Regions from separate parts of the Rhizobium sp. BK619 genome, predicted to be linked through region 2. Evidence: riboswitches for the same ligand, from Rfam matches in the RefSeq annotation. Region 2 holds a riboswitch; each other region holds the start of a gene.
The links. Region 2 has a riboswitch for thiamine pyrophosphate ahead of FHX14_RS33355 (HMP/thiamine-binding protein). Riboswitches for the same ligand answer to the same signal wherever they lie in the genome.

Region 1: it holds a riboswitch for thiamine pyrophosphate, as region 2 does, so the genes downstream of both, thiC (phosphomethylpyrimidine synthase ThiC) here and FHX14_RS33355 (HMP/thiamine-binding protein) in region 2, are expected to answer to the same signal.
Region 3: it holds a riboswitch for thiamine pyrophosphate, as region 2 does, so the genes downstream of both, thiC (phosphomethylpyrimidine synthase ThiC) here and FHX14_RS33355 (HMP/thiamine-binding protein) in region 2, are expected to answer to the same signal.

What each region holds. Positions count from the first base shown of each region.
Region 1 is NZ_JACIBH010000014.1:237,295-242,858, forward strand. Features, by position in the region: gene FHX14_RS26040 (hydantoinase B/oxoprolinase family protein) at 1-2,109, shown strand, start outside; gene FHX14_RS26045 (GNAT family N-acetyltransferase) at 2,224-2,670, opposite strand; TPP riboswitch at 2,805-2,935, shown strand; gene thiC (phosphomethylpyrimidine synthase ThiC) at 3,029-4,855, shown strand; gene thiO (glycine oxidase ThiO) at 4,857-5,564, shown strand, end outside.
Region 2 is NZ_JACIBH010000002.1:356,467-362,030, forward strand. Features, by position in the region: gene FHX14_RS05085 (ABC transporter substrate-binding protein) at 1-221, opposite strand, end outside; gene FHX14_RS05090 (ABC transporter ATP-binding protein) at 285-1,097, opposite strand; gene FHX14_RS05095 (ABC transporter permease) at 1,094-1,900, opposite strand; partial or broken gene FHX14_RS33355 (HMP/thiamine-binding protein) at 1,912-2,028, opposite strand; TPP riboswitch at 2,019-2,132, opposite strand; gene soxR (redox-sensitive transcriptional activator SoxR) at 2,488-2,964, shown strand; gene FHX14_RS05110 (SDR family oxidoreductase) at 3,034-3,804, shown strand; gene FHX14_RS05115 (metalloregulator ArsR/SmtB family transcription factor) at 3,908-4,249, shown strand; gene FHX14_RS05120 (LysR family transcriptional regulator) at 4,340-5,233, shown strand; gene FHX14_RS05125 (formate dehydrogenase subunit gamma) at 5,368-5,564, shown strand, end outside.
Region 3 is NZ_JACIBH010000015.1:201,429-206,992, reverse strand. Features, by position in the region: gene thiO (glycine oxidase ThiO) at 1-386, opposite strand, end outside; gene thiC (phosphomethylpyrimidine synthase ThiC) at 389-2,221, opposite strand; TPP riboswitch at 2,321-2,453, opposite strand; gene FHX14_RS27130 (aspartate 1-decarboxylase) at 2,526-2,990, opposite strand; gene FHX14_RS27125 (beta-ketoacyl-ACP synthase III) at 3,021-4,007, opposite strand; gene FHX14_RS27120 (adenosylmethionine--8-amino-7-oxononanoate transaminase) at 4,007-5,275, opposite strand; gene bioD (dethiobiotin synthase) at 5,272-5,564, opposite strand, start outside.

The sequences.
Region 1 (5,564 bases), on a different contig from region 2:
GCTGCTCAGCCCTTGTCCGAGGAAGCAATCCGGGAGGTCGGCGAACAAGGGGTCGACGCCAAGGAAATCGCCGTCAATCTGCGGCTCCTTATCCGCTATGCCGGTGCCGACGCTGCGCTGGAAATCAGTGCTGCCCGCATCGAAGCAGAAAAAGGCGAGATCACCATCAGCGACTTCAACGGCGATACCCTGAAAAGGAGATTCGATGCCGCGCATGAATCTCGCTTCGGATTTGTCGACCACAACAAGCCGCTGATCGTCGAAACGCTCGTCACCGAGGCAGTCGGAGGCGGACGGCACGTCGAGTTGTTGGCAGACCCGGTCGCACACGCTATCGATCCACAGCCCTTAGCCCAAACACGGTTCTTTTCCGAGGGGGAATGGCACGACGCCCCCATCTATCGGCGTGAGAAGCTTTCCTCTGGTCAGAGGATCACCGGTCCGGCCCTGTTGATCGAACCCAATCAGACCATTACCGTCGAGAACGGATGGACGGCCACGCTGACAGCGCGGGACCACATCGTACTCGAACGCAGAGCCGCCAAATTGCGGTCGGCTGCTCTCGGGACTGGCGCCGATCCGGTCATGCTTGAGATATTCAACAACCTCTTCATGTCGATTGCGGAGCAGATGGGCTTCACGCTGCAGAACACGGCCTCCTCCGTCAACATCAAGGAGCGCCTCGACTTCTCCTGTGCGGTCTTCGATCGCCATGGCGCGCTTGTCGCCAATGCGCCTCACGTTCCCGTACATCTCGGATCGATGGACCGGTCGGTGGAAGCGATCATCGCGGGCAACCCGATCATCCACCCTGGAGACGTCTTTGCCATCAACGCGCCCTATAATGGTGGCACGCACCTGCCCGATATCACCGTCTGCACTCCGATCTTCGACCACGCGGTGCAGAACATCCTGTTCTGGGTCGCATCCCGTGGCCATCACGCCGATATTGGTGGCACCGCTCCGGGATCAATGTCGCCGAACGCCCGGACCATCGACGAGGAGGGCGTTTATATCGACAATTTCAAGCTCGTCGACCAGGGCCGGTTTCGGGAGACGGAACTGACCCAATTGCTGACGAAAGCACCCTACCCTGTTCGCAATCCCGATCAGAACGTCGCGGACCTCAGGGCCCAGATCGCCGCCAATCAGAAGGGTGCCGACGAATTGCGAAAGATGGTGGCGGAATTCGGCCTCGATGTCGTGGAGGCCTATATGGGATATGTGCAGGACAATGCTGCGGAAAGCGTCCGCCGGTTGATCGCCCGTCTCGATGATGCCGAGTTCACCTATCCGATGGACCAAGGATGCGCGATAAAGGTCCGCGTCAGCATCGATCGTGTAAAACGCGAGGCTACTGTTGACTTTACCGGGACATCGGGGCAGCAGCCGGACAATTTCAATGCGCCCGAACCGATCACGCGTGCGGCAGTCCTTTATGTCTTCCGTGTTCTGGTGGAAGACCGTATCCCGATGAATGCTGGCTGCTTGCGGCCAATCAGAATCATCGTCCCTGAAGGGTCGATGCTTGCTCCCCGCCGCCCTGCAGCGGTCGTCGCTGGAAACGTCGAGGTGAGCCAGGCCGTCACCAATTGTCTCTTCGGCGCGCTCGGGATGTTGTCCTCGTCGCAAGGCACGATGAACAATCTGACCTTCGGTGATGAGGCGCACCAGTATTACGAAACGCTTTGCTCGGGCGCGCCGGCGGGCGAAGGTTTTGCCGGCGCTGCCGGTGTCCATTCCCACATGACGAATTCACGCCTAACCGATCCGGAAATCCTCGAATTGCGCTTTCCCGTCGTGCTTGAGGATTTCCACATACGTGGAGGTTCGGGGGGCAGAGGTCGCTGGAATGGGGGAGACGGCACCAGCCGCACGATCCGTTTTCGGCGCGCGATGGACTGCGCGATCCTGTCCGGCCATCGTATCGTGAGGCCGTTTGGGCTCGCTGGCGGGGAAGCGGGAGAAACAGGCGAAAACCGTATTCGCCGCCTCGACCGACAAATCGAAATCCTTCCGGGGTGCGCACAGACGCGACTTCGCGACGGAGAGGCAATCACGATCATCACTCCGACAGGGGGGGGCTATGGAGTTCCCAGCAGCAGGTGAGGCTTGACACACACGAGGTGCGGGGTCCCGCGCCGATCGACCCGACGCCAGCTGACGAGGCTCGAATTCTTCCGCTTGCCCTCAAGCTATGGCAAACCAATACAGCCCTAACCGCTACGCACTCGATTTGGAGTAGAGGCCGAGGTTGCTGCCGATGGCGAACCCGCAGCGCTGATAAAATGTCGACAACGCACCTTCTCGCTGCGAGACCAACCAGACGCTGTTGCATCCCTCGGCCTTTGCTGTTTCGAAAACTGCTGATAGCAGCGCGGTCCCTATTCCCGCGCCTTGGGCTTCGGGCAGCACCGACAGCTCATCAAGATAAACGACCGGACCGGCATGGCGGCGCTGTCGTATGCCCAGCGCGATCCCCAGTACCTTGCCTTCGTCAAAGGCCGCAAGCGCAATGGATTTCGGCGTTTCAAGCACGGTGTTTACATTTTCAAACGCCGCTTCAAGCGACCAGTTCTCGTTCCACGGAGGTCCCGAATAGGCACTGACCAGCACACTGGCGGCGCCATGGAGATGTTCTAGCGTAAGACGTTCAATCCGAAACGACATAAATCCACCTGACGTTGAGTGAGTTGACATTTGCCGCAGTTCGATCGGTAACGCAACAGGCTCGAGACAGACGATCTACGGAAACGACAAAGCTGTAAGCTTGACACAACCAGCGACCGCGCTTTACGACTGTCGGCATTCACCAGGGGAGTCCCGCAAGGGGCTGAGATACTGCTGGACAATAAGGCTTAGCCTGTTGTGGCGCAGTGACCCGTTGAACCTGATCCAGTTCATACTGGCGTAGGGACGGTGCAAGCGCTCGAAGGCTGCGGATTCACGCGTGGAATCCGTGCCGGCGTCTTTCCATCATTCCGGCTGATTGACTGGGTCTCCAACTTACAACTTGGAGCCTCAAACCATGACCATTGCCGTAGAGAATCTCACCCCGACCGTCACCACCGGCCCGCTGCCGGCATCGCGGAAGATCCACATTCCGGGAGATATCCATGGCGATATCCGCGTGCCGATGCGCGAAATCAGCGTCCATCCGACCGCCGGCGAACCGCCTGTCATCGTCTATGATTCCTCCGGCCCTTACACGATCGAAGGTGCGGAGATCCGCATCGAGCAGGGCCTTTTCCCACTGCGCCGCGACTGGGTGCTGGCCCACGGCGACGTCGAAGCCTATGACGGCCGCCATGTCCGCCCCGAAGATAACGGCTTTGTCAGCGGCGACCGGCTGACGCCGGAATTTCCGGGGCGGCGCAGGCCGCTGCGCGCCAAGGACGGCAAAGCCGTCACCCAGCTCGCCTATGCACGGGCCGGCGTCATCACGCCGGAGATGGAGTTTGTGGCCATTCGCGAGAATCTCGGCCGCAAGGCGAAGGCCGAAGCCCTGGTGCGTGACGGCGAGAGCTTCGGCGCCGATATTCCCGATCACGTGACGCCGGAATTCGTCCGCCGGGAGGTCGCCGCCGGCCGGGCGATCATCCCGGCCAACATCAACCATCCCGAAAGCGAACCGATGATCATCGGCCGGAACTTTCTGGTGAAGATCAACGCCAATATCGGCAACTCCGCCGTCACCTCATCGATGGCTGAGGAAGTCGAGAAGATGGTCTGGGCTGCCCGCTGGGGCGCCGATACGGTGATGGATCTGTCGACCGGCCGCAACATCCACAATATCCGCGAATGGATCATCCGCAATTCGCCGCTGCCGATCGGCACGGTGCCGCTCTACCAGGCGCTGGAAAAGGTTGGCGGCATCGCCGAAGACCTCACCTGGGAGATCTATCGCGATACGCTGATCGAGCAGGCCGAACAGGGCATCGACTATTTCACCATCCATGCCGGTGTCCGGCTGCATTACATCCCGCTCACCGTCAATCGCGTCACCGGCATCGTCTCGCGCGGCGGTTCGATCATGGCCAAGTGGTGTCTGCATCATCACCGCGAAAGCTTCCTCTACGAGCATTTCGAGGAAATCTGCGATATCTGCCGGGCCTATGACGTCTCCTTCTCGCTCGGCGACGGCCTTCGCCCCGGCTCGATCGCCGATGCCAATGATGCGGCGCAATTTGCCGAACTCGAAACGCTGGGCGAGTTGACGAAAATCGCCTGGGCCAGGGATTGCCAGGTGATGATCGAGGGACCTGGCCATGTGCCGATGCATAAGATCAAGGAAAACATGGACAAGCAGCTCGCCGTCTGCGGCGAGGCGCCCTTCTACACGCTCGGACCGCTGACGACGGATATCGCGCCGGGCTACGATCACATCACCTCCGGCATCGGCGCGGCGATGATCGGCTGGTTCGGCACGGCCATGCTCTGCTACGTCACCCCGAAAGAACATCTTGGCCTGCCCGATCGCAACGACGTCAAGACCGGCGTCATCACCTACAAGATCGCCGCCCATGCCGCCGACCTTGCCAAGGGGCACCCGGCCGCCCGCCTGCGCGACGACGCCCTGTCGCGGGCGCGCTTCGAATTCCGTTGGGAAGACCAGTTCAACCTGTCGCTCGACCCCGACACCGCCCGCAGCTTCCATGACGAGACCCTGCCGAAGGAAGCGCACAAGGTGGCGCATTTCTGTTCGATGTGCGGCCCGAAATTCTGCTCGATGCGCATATCGCACGACATCCGCGCCGAAGTGCAAAAGGAAGGGCTGGATGCGATGGCGGCGAAATACCGTGAGGGCGGCGATCTCTATATGCCGATCGATACCCACGCCAACGGGGCGGAATGACATGCGCGTGCTTGTGAAAGGGGCCGGCGTCGCCGGCCTCACCGTCGCCCGCGAATTGCATGCCCGTGGTGCCGATGTGACGGTCTTCGATCCTCATCCGGACTTCGCTCATGCCGCCTCCTGGCTCGCCGGCGGCATGCTGGCGCCCTGGTGCGAGCGGGAAAGTGCCGATGAGGCGGTGCTGACGCGTGGTCTCGATGCCGCCGACCGCTGGGAAGCGATCCTGCCGGGCAGCGTCGTCCGCAACGGCACGCTGGTCGTTGCCTCGACGCGCGACCATGGCGAGCTGAAGCGGTTTGCCAGCCGCACGACCGGTTACGAATGGGTGGAAGAGGATGATATCGCCGCCCTCGAGCCCATGCTCGCCACCCGTTTCAGGCACGGCCTGTTCTTCCCACGCGAAGCGCATCTGGACCCGCGTCAGGCGTTGCGCGGATTGAAAGAACAACTGTCGGCAAACGGCATCACCTTTACCGACACGGATCCGAGCGAAGACGATTTCTCCGATATTGTCGACTGCACAGGTGCTGCCCGCATCGGGCAAGAGCGCGATCTGCGCGGCGTGCGGGGCGAAATGCTCTATCTCCATACCGATGAGGTCAGCCTCGCCCGACCCGTCCGCCTGCTGCATCCGCGTTTTCCCGTCTATATCGTCCCCCGCGGCAACGGGTTTTTCATGGTCGGCGCGACGATGATCGAAACCGATGCC
Region 2 (5,564 bases):
CCGGCACTCGTATCGGCATAGGGTAGAATGTCGACATCGAGGCCAGCGGCGGCATAAAAACCCTTCGCCTTGGCGACATAGATACCGATGTGGTTGGTGTTGGGCGTCCAATCGAGCGCGATGCGAGCCTTTGCGGGCGCCGACTGGGCGAAGGCCGGGCGGCCGGCAAGGCCTGCCGCGATGGCGGCGAGAATCGTCTGGCGACGGGTGAGAAGCAGCATGATGACCTCCTCAGGTCTCTAGAGCATGGTGCCGAAAGTGTGCGCGGTTTTCGGCGTCATGCTCTAACTCTTTAAATCAGAACAGGATTCAGATTTTGGGCCGATGGGCCTAAGATCATCCTGTTCTAGCGGATGAAGCAGGGTTTGCAGGATTTCGGTTTCGATCGCCTGGGCCGCCGGCGAGCCGAGATCGGCAAGGCTTCGCGGGCGGGGCAGGGGAACGTGGAATTCGCGGATGATACGCGCCGGGCGGGCCGAAAGCACATAGATGCGGTCGGAGAGGAACACGGCCTCGCGGACATCATGGGTGATCAGCAGCGCCGTCCAGCGGTGTTCGGTCCACATGCCCTGCAGCCATTCCTGGATCTGCGTGCGGGTCAGCGCGTCGAGCGCGCCGAAAGGCTCGTCGAGCAGCAGCATGTCCTGGGTCTGAACGACGGTGCGCAGCAGGGCGGCACGCTGGCGCATGCCGCCTGATAGTTCGGAGGGATAATGATGTTCGAAACCGGCAAGGCCGAAGCGATCGAACAGCGGCGCCACGGCGGCGCGGGCCGCCCGGCGGCTCATGCCCCGCACCTCGAGGCCGAGTGCCGCATTGTCGATGATCCGGCGCCAGGGCATCAGCGCATCGCGTTGCGGCATGAAGGCGAAAGTATGCGGCGCCCCTTCCAGCGGCGCACCCTTGAAAAGCACGCTGCCGGCATCGGGTCGAAGCGCCTGTGTCAGCAATCGCAGCACCGTCGATTTCCCGGAGCCGGACGGGCCGACAATCGAAACGAATTCGCCGTTGGCGACGCTGAGCGAAATATCGCCGAGCACCTGCATGCCGTCGAAGGACTTGGAGATATTGCGCAGCTCAACCATCTTGTCGCTCATCGGCGCCGCTCCGCGGTGGGCTGCCAGGGCATGAGGAGGCGCTGGATGACGAGCGTCAGGCCGAACAGGCAGAGGGTCAGCACGGCGCTGACGACGACGGCGGCGAGCACGAGATCGGGACGGAAATTGTTCTTGGCGTTGAGGATATAAATGCCGAGGCCGCTCGCGGCGCCGGCATATTCGGCAAAGATCGCGCCGACGACGGCATAGGTGATTGAGATTCTCAGGCCGGCGAAGAAATAGGGCAGCGCCGAGGGAAGCCGTGCCAGGCGGAAAACGCGCCAGCGGCTCGCCTTCATCGAATGCAGCAATTCGGCGATGTCGCGGTCGGTCGATTCATAGCCTTGCAGCAGGGCGACGAGCAGCGGGAAGAAGGTGACGAGCGCCACCAGCAGGATCTTCGGCAAAAGGCCGAAACCGAACCATAAAACGACGAGCGGCGCGATCGCCACAAGCGGCAGGGTCTGGCTGGCGATGAAGATCGGCAGCAGTGCCCGGCGCATGAAAGGCATGAAATCCATGAGGATCGACGCGGCGAAGGCGAAGGCAAGCGACAGCGCGAAACCGCCGAGTGTCGCACCAAGCGTCGGCCAGGTGTTTGATATCAGCGCCTCACGGTTCAGCCAGCCCTGGATGACGATGCGCGAAGGCGCCGGCAGGATGGAAGGCTTGATGCCGGAAAGATCGACATAGAGTTCCCATGCTGCCAAAAAGGCGCAGCCCGCGAGCAAGGCGGGTAACCCCCGGTAGAGAGCGGCGCGGAGCGCGGCAAGGCGCGAATCCGATGGTTGCGGCGATGTCATCAGCGTTTGATTTCGGTCTCGATGTCCAGCCGGTCGCGATAGGGATCGAGCGCCTTGACGGCTTCGCGAATGATGCCGACGACATTGCCGGACATCGGATAAAGTGACACTTTTGCGCCTGAGAACATCTGAACCTCGCTCCGCTGGCATTACCCAGATCAGCTTTGAAGGGTCCAGAGGCTTGCGCCTCACATCTCAGCCCCGGCAATACGGAGCTCCCCTGTTATTTCGGCGGAAACTATCACCCGGGTTTTCTTCCCGCAACCGCAAATTTGCGAACCCGTCCGCACGGTCGGAATAGCTCTAGAACAGGATGATTTTAGGCCCGGTTGGCCTAAAATCTGAATCCTGTTCTCAATTAAAGAGTTAGAGCATGATGTCGCCCGAAAACCGCGCACACTTTTCGGCATCATGCTCTAATGTGAGGGAAACATCCGAGCGGGATCCCGCTCGGATGTTCCTCGGTGGGCCCGTACCTGCCGGGAACGGGACCGCAGCTTGCTGCCTCAGGCGGCAATATCGATCGGGCTTTACGACCGCAGAAGCAATGGATATAAAACCTCAACCAATATTGAGGTCAAGAGGCGATGGATGGTATTTCGGCAACCCCGCTCGGCAAGCTGCTGACTGTCGGCGAAGTGGCGGAACGCAGTGGTCTTGCCGTCTCGGCGCTGCATTTTTACGAGACCAAGGGTTTGATCTCGAGCATCCGCTCCCGCGGTAACCAGCGACGCTATGGGCGCGATGTGCTGCGCCGTCTCGGCATCATCAAAGTTGCACAGCGTGTCGGCATTCCGCTTTCGGAAATCCAGGCGGCGTTCCAGTCCCTGCCGCAGGGGCGCACGCCGACGGTCGCCGATTGGCAGACGCTGTCGGCGCGATGGAAGGACGATCTCGACGCACGAATCAATCGGCTCAGTCTGCTGCGCGACCGCCTGACCGGCTGCATCGGCTGCGGCTGCCTGTCGATCGAAAGCTGTCCGCTGCGCAATCCCTGCGATCGGCTCGGCAAGGAAGGGCCGGGTGCGCGGCTTCTGGAGACCGAAAACGAGCTCGTTGTTTAGTCCTGCCTTTCTTTCGGTCGGTGTGCTCATATGTTAAGGGCAAGTGACGCAACCGAGGAGGACGGCTTCGTGTTTCATCCCAGACTGTTCGAAAATCGCAATGTCGTCGTCACCGGCGCCGGCCGCGGCATCGGCCTCGAAGTCGCTCGGCAGTTTCTGGATTGCGGCGCGAAGGTGATCGTCCATACCGGGCGCAAGCCGGGGCGGGACCTGCCGGATTTCCTGCTGACGGCTGAATCGGAAAGACGGGCGCTGCTGCTGCATGCCGATTTTTCCGCCGCCGGCGGTGCGGCGCAATTTGCCGAAGATGTTCTCGCTTTCTTCGACAGGGTGCATGTGCTCGTCAACAATGCCGGCACCATGCTCGGCCGTTTTCCCGCTGCGACGCTGACGGATGCCGAATATGAGGCGGTCATACGGCTGAACCAGACCTCGGTGGTGGCGCTGACGCGCGCATTGCTGCCGGCATTGAAGGCGGCCGAGGGTGCTGCCGTCGTCAACACCGTTTCGATCTCGGCACTAACCGGCGGCAGCCCCGGCTCCTCGATCTATTCGGCCTCGAAGGCCTTCGTTGCGACCTATTCCAAGGCGCTTGCCCGCGAACTTGCCCCGGATGGCATCCGCGTCAACTGCGTCTCGCCGGGAACGATCGAAACGGATTTCCACGAGCGCTATTCCTCCAGAGAAAAGCTGGACCAGACCCAGAAATCCATCCCCCTGCAGCGGCTCGGCACGGCCGAGGATTGTGCTCCCGCCTATCTGTTCCTGGCGGCTCCCTTACTCTCGGGATACATTACCGGCCAGGTGATCGAGATCAATGGCGGACAGCTTATCTGCTGATTTACTTGGACCTTTTTTGGCATTTCATCACTATTGACCAATTCGTTTGTGCGAATATGCTATTGTTCTGATCTACCAAATCGCCTCCCTTCCGAGATATCGAATGCCGTTGCCTAAACCGGAGCCGGGGATGACCGGCCAGGACTTGCACATACTCGCTGGAAAAGCCCATGAAGCGAGCGATCTGCTGAAAGCTTTGGCGCATCACACCCGATTGCTGATCCTCTGCATCCTGGCGAAACAGGAGCGGACGGTCGGTGAAATCGAAAATATTCTCGGCATTCAGCAGGCGATGGTGTCGCAGCAGCTTGCGCGTTTGAGGCTCGAAGGCCTGGTCAATACGCGCCGTCAGGGCAGGCTGGTTTATTACAGTATCGGCAATGTCAGCGTGCTTGCCTTCCTCGAATCGCTGTTCGATCTTTTTCCCGCTGCGGAAAACTGTTAAAGCGCGTCGCCTTAACTTGATTCATTCCCTTGCGGAGCACGGTTGCTGTGTCGAAGATGAGGCCGGACGCGAAATGTCGCGGGAGACCGGATGATCGACAAGCTGGAATTCTTCATCGCCCTTGCCAATGAAAAGCATTTCGGCCGCGCTGCGGAGGAGTGCGGGATTTCGCAGCCGACGCTTTCGGCCGCGATCCGCCAGCTCGAGGATCAGCTCGGAGTCATGCTGGTGCAGCGCGGTTCGCGTTTTCAAGGGTTGACGCCGGAGGGGCAGCGCGTGCTCGAATGGGCCCGGCGCATCGTCGGTGACGCCCGCACCATGCGCGAGGAGATGCGCGCCGCCCGCCGCGGTCTTTCCGGCCACATTCGCCTTGCCGCCATTCCGACGGCGCTCGCCATGCTTTCGCGCATCACCACGCCCTTTCAGGAACGGCATCCCGGCGTCACCTTCTCGATCGTCTCGCGCAATTCGCTGCAGGTGCTGAGCATGCTCGAAAACCTCGAAATCGATGCCGGCATCACCTATCTCGAAAACGAGCCGCTCGGCCGTGTCACCAGTGTTCCGCTCTATGCCGAGCGCTATCATCTGATCACGGCCGCCGGCAGCCCGCTCTCCGATCGCGACAATGTGACCTGGAAGGAAGTCGGCGATCTTCGGCTTTGTCTATTGACCGCCGACATGCAGAACCGCCGAATTATCAATCGGCACCTGACCGAAGCCGGTGCCACGGTGCATCCGACGCTCGAATCCAATTCGATGATCGTGCTGTTCTCGCATGTTCGAACCGGCCGCTGGGCGAGCATCATGCCGCGCAATGTCGCCAAATCTTTTGGTTTTCCGGTGGAAATCCGGATGATTCCGATCGTCGAGCCGGAGGCGCATCACCTGGTCGGGCTTGTGGCACCCTATCGCGAGCCCTTCACGCCGCTCGTCTCGGCCTTGCTGCACGAAGCCAGAGTGCTCGTGCAGGATGAGGAACTTTGATAGGAAAAACCTATCAACCGACGTGATAGCTTTATTGATCGCCGGCGGCTTCCTTGAGATGCTGTCGGCGGAATAGCACTCGGGCTGGAGGAGGCCGCCATTCCGCAACGAGCAAGCCGTCGGGAGGGCTGCGTATGACCATTCATATCGCCGAAGGCGATATTGCCGCGCGCACTCGTGCGATCATTGCCGATCTTCGCTTCCTCGAAGGGCCGCTGCTTCCCATTCTGCACGAGGTTCAGGACGAATTCGGTTATGTGCCGCAGGAAGCCGTGCCCGTGATCGCGGAGGAACTGAACCTCTCCCGCGCCGAGGTGCATGGCGTCGTGAC
Region 3 (5,564 bases), on a different contig from region 2:
AGTGCGCTACGGAAACGGCCTGCGAGATCAGGTTCGAGAGCCGCGATCGCCTGCTCGTCCAGCCATTCCCATCCGCCCGTCCGTCGGGAAAAGCGGTCAAGTTCGCCGGCATCGCGCCCGGCCGCCACGACAAGTGTTCCCCGGCGATGGACATGGCCGGGCAATGCCGCCTCCCACCAATCGGCGGCAAGACGGCCGAGCGCCAGTACCGGCTCCTCTGCGCTTTCCCGTTCGCACCATGGCGCCAGCATGCCACCGGCAAAGCCGGAAGCGCCGGCCCCGACCTTGTCGGCATGTTCAGTGACACTGACCCGGAGACCGTGCCGGTAGAGCTGCCAGGCAACGGTGAGGCCGGCAACGCCGGCCCCCTTGACGAGAATGTGCATCGTCATTCTCCGGTTGGCGTTTTCGCCGCTTCGGCGACCGGCATGTAAAGATCGCCGCCATTGCGGTATTTGGCGGCCATGGCTTCCAGGCCCTCCTTCTGCGCTTCGGCGCGGATGTCGTGGGAAATCCGCATCGAGCAGAATTTCGGGCCGCACATGGAGCAGAAATGCGCCACCTTGTGCGCCTCCTTTGGCAGTGTCTCGTCATGCATCGAACGCGCCGTCTCCGGATCGAGCGAGAGGTTGAACTGGTCCTCCCAGCGGAACTCGAAACGGGCGCGCGACAGCGCGTCGTCACGCACCTGGGCCGCCGGATGGCCTTTGGCGAGATCGGCCGCATGTGCGGCGATCTTGTAGGTGATAACGCCCACCTTGACGTCGTTGCGGTCCGGCAGGCCGAGATGTTCCTTGGGCGTCACGTAGCAGAGCATGGCGGTACCGAACCAGCCGATCATCGCAGCCCCGATGCCGGACGTGATGTGGTCGTAGCCCGGCGCGATATCGGTGGTTAACGGTCCGAGCGTATAAAAGGGCGCCTCGCCGCAGACCGCAAGCTGCTTGTCCATGTTTTCCTTGATCTTGTGCATCGGCACATGGCCGGGACCTTCGATCATCACCTGGCAATCCTTCGCCCAGGCGATTTTCGTTAACTCGCCGAGCGTTTCCAGTTCCGCAAACTGCGCCGCATCATTGGCATCAGCGATCGATCCCGGGCGCAGGCCATCACCGAGCGAGAAGGAAACGTCGTAAGCGCGGCAGATGTCGCAGATCTCCTCGAAATGCTCGTAGAGAAAACTCTCCCTGTGGTGGTGCAGACACCACTTGGCCATGATCGAGCCGCCGCGGGAAACAATGCCGGTGACGCGGTTGACGGTGAACGGGATATAGGCGAGCCGCACGCCGGCATGGATGGTGAAGTAGTCGACACCCTGCTCGGCCTGCTCGATCAGCGTGTCGCGATAGACCTCCCAGGTGAGGTCCTCGGCAATGCCGTTTACCTTTTCGAGTGCCTGGTAGAGCGGCACGGTGCCGATCGGCACGGGCGAATTGCGGATGATCCAGTCGCGGATGTTGTGAATGTTGCGGCCGGTCGACAGGTCCATGACCGTATCGGCGCCCCAGCGGATCGCCCAGACCATCTTCTCGACCTCCTCCGCCATCGACGAAGTGACGGCGGAATTGCCGATATTGGCATTGATCTTCACCAGGAAATTCCGGCCGATGATCATCGGTTCGGATTCGGGATGGTTGATATTGGCGGGAATGATTGCCCGGCCTTCCGCGACTTCGCGCCGAACGAATTCCGGCGTCACGAAATCCGGCACATGGGCGCCGAAACTTTCGCCGTCGCGGATGAGCGGCTCGCTGGCCGCCTGCCGGCCGAGGTTCTCGCGGATGGCAACGAATTCCATCTCCGGCGTGATGATCCCGGCTCGCGCATAGGCGAGCTGGGTGACGGCCCTGCCCGCCTTTGCCTTGAAAGGCTGGTTGCGGATCGGGAATTCCGGCGTCAGGTGGCTGCCGGACACGAAGCCGTTGTCCTCCGGCCTGACGATGCGGCCCTCATAGGCCTCGACATCGCCGCGGGCGACAATCCAGCTTTCGCGCAGGCGCGGCAGGCCGGCATCGATACTGATCGCGGCGCCTTCTACCGTATAGGGACCAGAGGAATCGTAGACGGTGACCGGCGGTTCGCCGGAGGTCGGATGCAATGCGATCTGACGCATCGGCACGCGGATGTCCGGGTGGATCGTTCCAGCTTTGAGGACTTTCGTGGAGGCGGGAAGCGGGCCGGTAGTGACGACCGGGGTGAGCTTGGTGGTTGCGATATTCATGGTTCGAGGCTCCAAGGTTTGACGTTTGGAGACCCAGTTCCAGAGTTGGAATGATGGAAGAACACGTCGGAATCCGAAGAACGGAATCCCGCCCTCGCCGCCGCAGCGCTCGCACCGTCCCTACGCCAGTATGAACTGGATCAGGTTCAACGGGTCACTGCGCCTCGGCCGGCCAAAGCCGATCCGACCAGCAGTATCTCAGCCCCTTGGCGGGACCCCCCTGGTGAATAGGTTTAAGCTATTGTGAGAAATGGTGCTCCGTCAAGCCCTGGGGCACCATTCCAGAACCCAATTCCCAACCGCGTTACGAAGATCGGCTCGATGTCAGTGCCGCTGGAAATCCGTAGTCATTATTGGCAAGTTCGGTGGTAACCGACATGTCGGGAGAGCCGTCCGCTCGGCGAAAGACCTCGTAAGTAATTCTGTCGACAATCTCATTGCCGGCGCCGAACACCAAGACGCGCGGCCGCAGCTTTATGATCTCATCGAACTCGCAAAAGACGCTGGATGCGATAATAATCTCATCGCCTTGCTGGCATGTGCGAGCGGCCGCACCGTTGAGAATGCAGCACTTGCAGCCGGGATCACCATAGAGCACGTAAGTGCTGATTCTGGCCCCGGACATCTTGTTCCAGATTTCCACATATTCCAGCGGTTTCAGGCCGACCTCCCGGCAGAAGTCCGCGTCGATGGTAATCGACCCATGGTAGTTCAGCTTTGAGGCCGTCACTCGAATGCCATGCAGCTTCGCGCCCACGTATTTTTCCAATTTGTGCTCCTTCCAGATTCGACATTGTGGTTACATGCGACAGACCGCAGCGCCGCCCATGAGGCCAGCCCCGGCGGCAGTCAGCAACAGTGCCTCGCCCTCCGCGAAACGCCGCTCGGCATTGGCTATCGAGAGGGAAAGCGGGATGGTGGCGGCGGACGAATTCCCGAAGCGCTCGATCGTGCGGATGGTTTTTTCCGGCGCGATGCCGAGGTTGCCCGAGACGGCGTCGAATATGCGCGCGTTGGCCTGGTGCGGCACGAACTGGTCGACATCCGATGCGGCAATCCCCGCCTCTTCAAGCGCCCGCTTCGAGGTTTCGGTCATCAGGGCGACGGCGCGGGAGAAGACGTCACGGCCGTCCTGCATAGTCATCAGGAAATCCTCGGGCCTTAGCTCAGGAGAGAATGGCCGGTTGCTGCCGCCAGCGGGAATGTTGATCAGGCCATAGCCGCTACCATCCGATGCGAGATCGGCGGCAAGGAGGCCGCTTCGCCCGTTCGTGCTCGGCGCCAGCACGACGGCGCCGGCCGCGTCCGCAAACAGCACTGCACTTGCCCGCTCGGCGGGATTGATGCGGCGGCTGAGGATATTGGCGGCGACCACCAGCACGGCGCGGCCATGGGCGCGGACGAAACCATCCGCCAGGGTGAGTGCGTAGAGAAAGCCCGAACAGGCGCCGGCCAGATCGATCGCGCCGGACCGTTCGAGGCCCAACCGGTGGGCCAGCAGCGGCGCCGAGGGCGGCATGAGATGGTCCGGCGTCGAGGTCGCAAGCAGCGTCAGCGCGATCTCGCTTTGGGCAATTGCAGCATCGTCGAGCGCAATTCGTCCGGCTTTCGCGGCAAGGCCGCTCAGGGTCTCGCCGTCTTCGGCCCAGTGGCGTGTGCGGATGCCGGTGCGGCGTTCTATCCAGCCTGTTTCGAGACCCAGGCGCGCCTCGATCTCGGCATTGTCGACACGCCGCGCCGGCACGGCATGCCCGAAGCCAACCATGCGGGAGGAGCGGCCAGACATCAGCCCACACTCCCAAGAACGATCGAGGCGACATCGTCGATGGCGTCATAGGCGCGGCCGAGCTCGTCCGCCGTCACGCAATAGGGTGGCATCAGGTAGATGACATTGCCGAGCGGACGGATCAGCAGCCCACGCTCACGGAACAACCGCCGCATGCGCGGGCCGGCCTCGGCGAGATAACCGCTCGCGGGTGCGACGAGGTCGAGCGCAGCAATCGTCCCGGCCTGCCGGATATTGGAGAAGCGCGTATCGCCCTCAAATCGCCGGAGCTTCTGACGATGCAGCGCTTCGAGATTTTCGATCCGTTCAACGACCGGTTCGTGGCGCCAGATGTTGAGATTGGCGACAGCGGCTGCGCAAGCGATCGGGTTCGCTGTATAGGAGCTGGAATGGAAGAAGGTCTTGCGCCTGTCGGTGGAGAGGTGGGCGTCGAAGATATCGCTGGTGCAGAGAGTGGCTGCGAGCGGCAGGGCGCCGCCGGTCAACCCCTTGGACGTGCACAGGATATCGGGTGTGATGCCGGCCTGCTCGGAGGCGAACATCGTCGCCGTCCGGCCCCAGCCGGTCATTACTTCATCGGCGATCAGCAGACAGCCATGTCGTTCGGCGATTTCCTTGAGCCCGGCAAGCACCCCGGCATCATAGATCTTCATGCCGCCCGCCCCCAGCACCAGAGGCTCGATCACAAGGGCTGCGACGCGGCCCGAACGGCAGAAGCTCTCGAACATATCAAGCGACTGCTGCTCATGACCTGTTTGCGGGAAGGCGAGCCGGTCGACGCCGAAGAGCAACGGTTCATAGGCGGCATTAAACACGCAGCGTTCGCCGATTGACATCGTGCCGATCGTGTCGCCGTGATAGCTTTGCTCCATCACCACGATCCGGTCGCGTGGTCTGCCGATGTTGTGGAAGTAGCCGAGCGCCATTTTGAGAGCCACCTCGACCGAGGTCGACCCGCTGTCGGAATAGAAGACATGCTTCAATCCCGCCGGCGCGACCTCGATCAATCCCCCGGCCAGTCGTTCGGCAGGCTCGTGCGAGAATTCGGCGAAGATGACCTGGTCATAGGCCTCTGTCGCCGCGCGAATCGCCGCCATGATCGCCGGATGCCGATGGCCATGTGTGATGACCCACCAGGACGAGATCGCATCGAGAAGGCGATTGCCGTCCTCGTCGATCAGATAGGCGCCCTCGGCCGAGACGATGCGTTTCATCGGCGGTTCGAGCCCATGCTGGGTGAACGGGTGCCAGACGGTGGAGCGGTTCATGCAGACACCTGCGTAAAGGAAGCGAGATCGAAACTGTCGCGGAACGCTTGGCGAAGTCCGTCGGCAGTGACGTTCTGAAGCCAGGGCAGCCGGCCGAGCGAGCGGACACCCCCCATCTTGACGATGATGCGCTGCGTTTCCTCGTTCTGCTCACCAATGAAGACGATGCCGAACACCGGAATGTTGCGATGTTTCAGTGCTTCGAGCGAGAGCAGCGTATGGTTGATCGTGCCGAGCAAGGTCCTGGCACAAAGGATGACCGGAATCTGCCAGTGGGCAAATATATCGG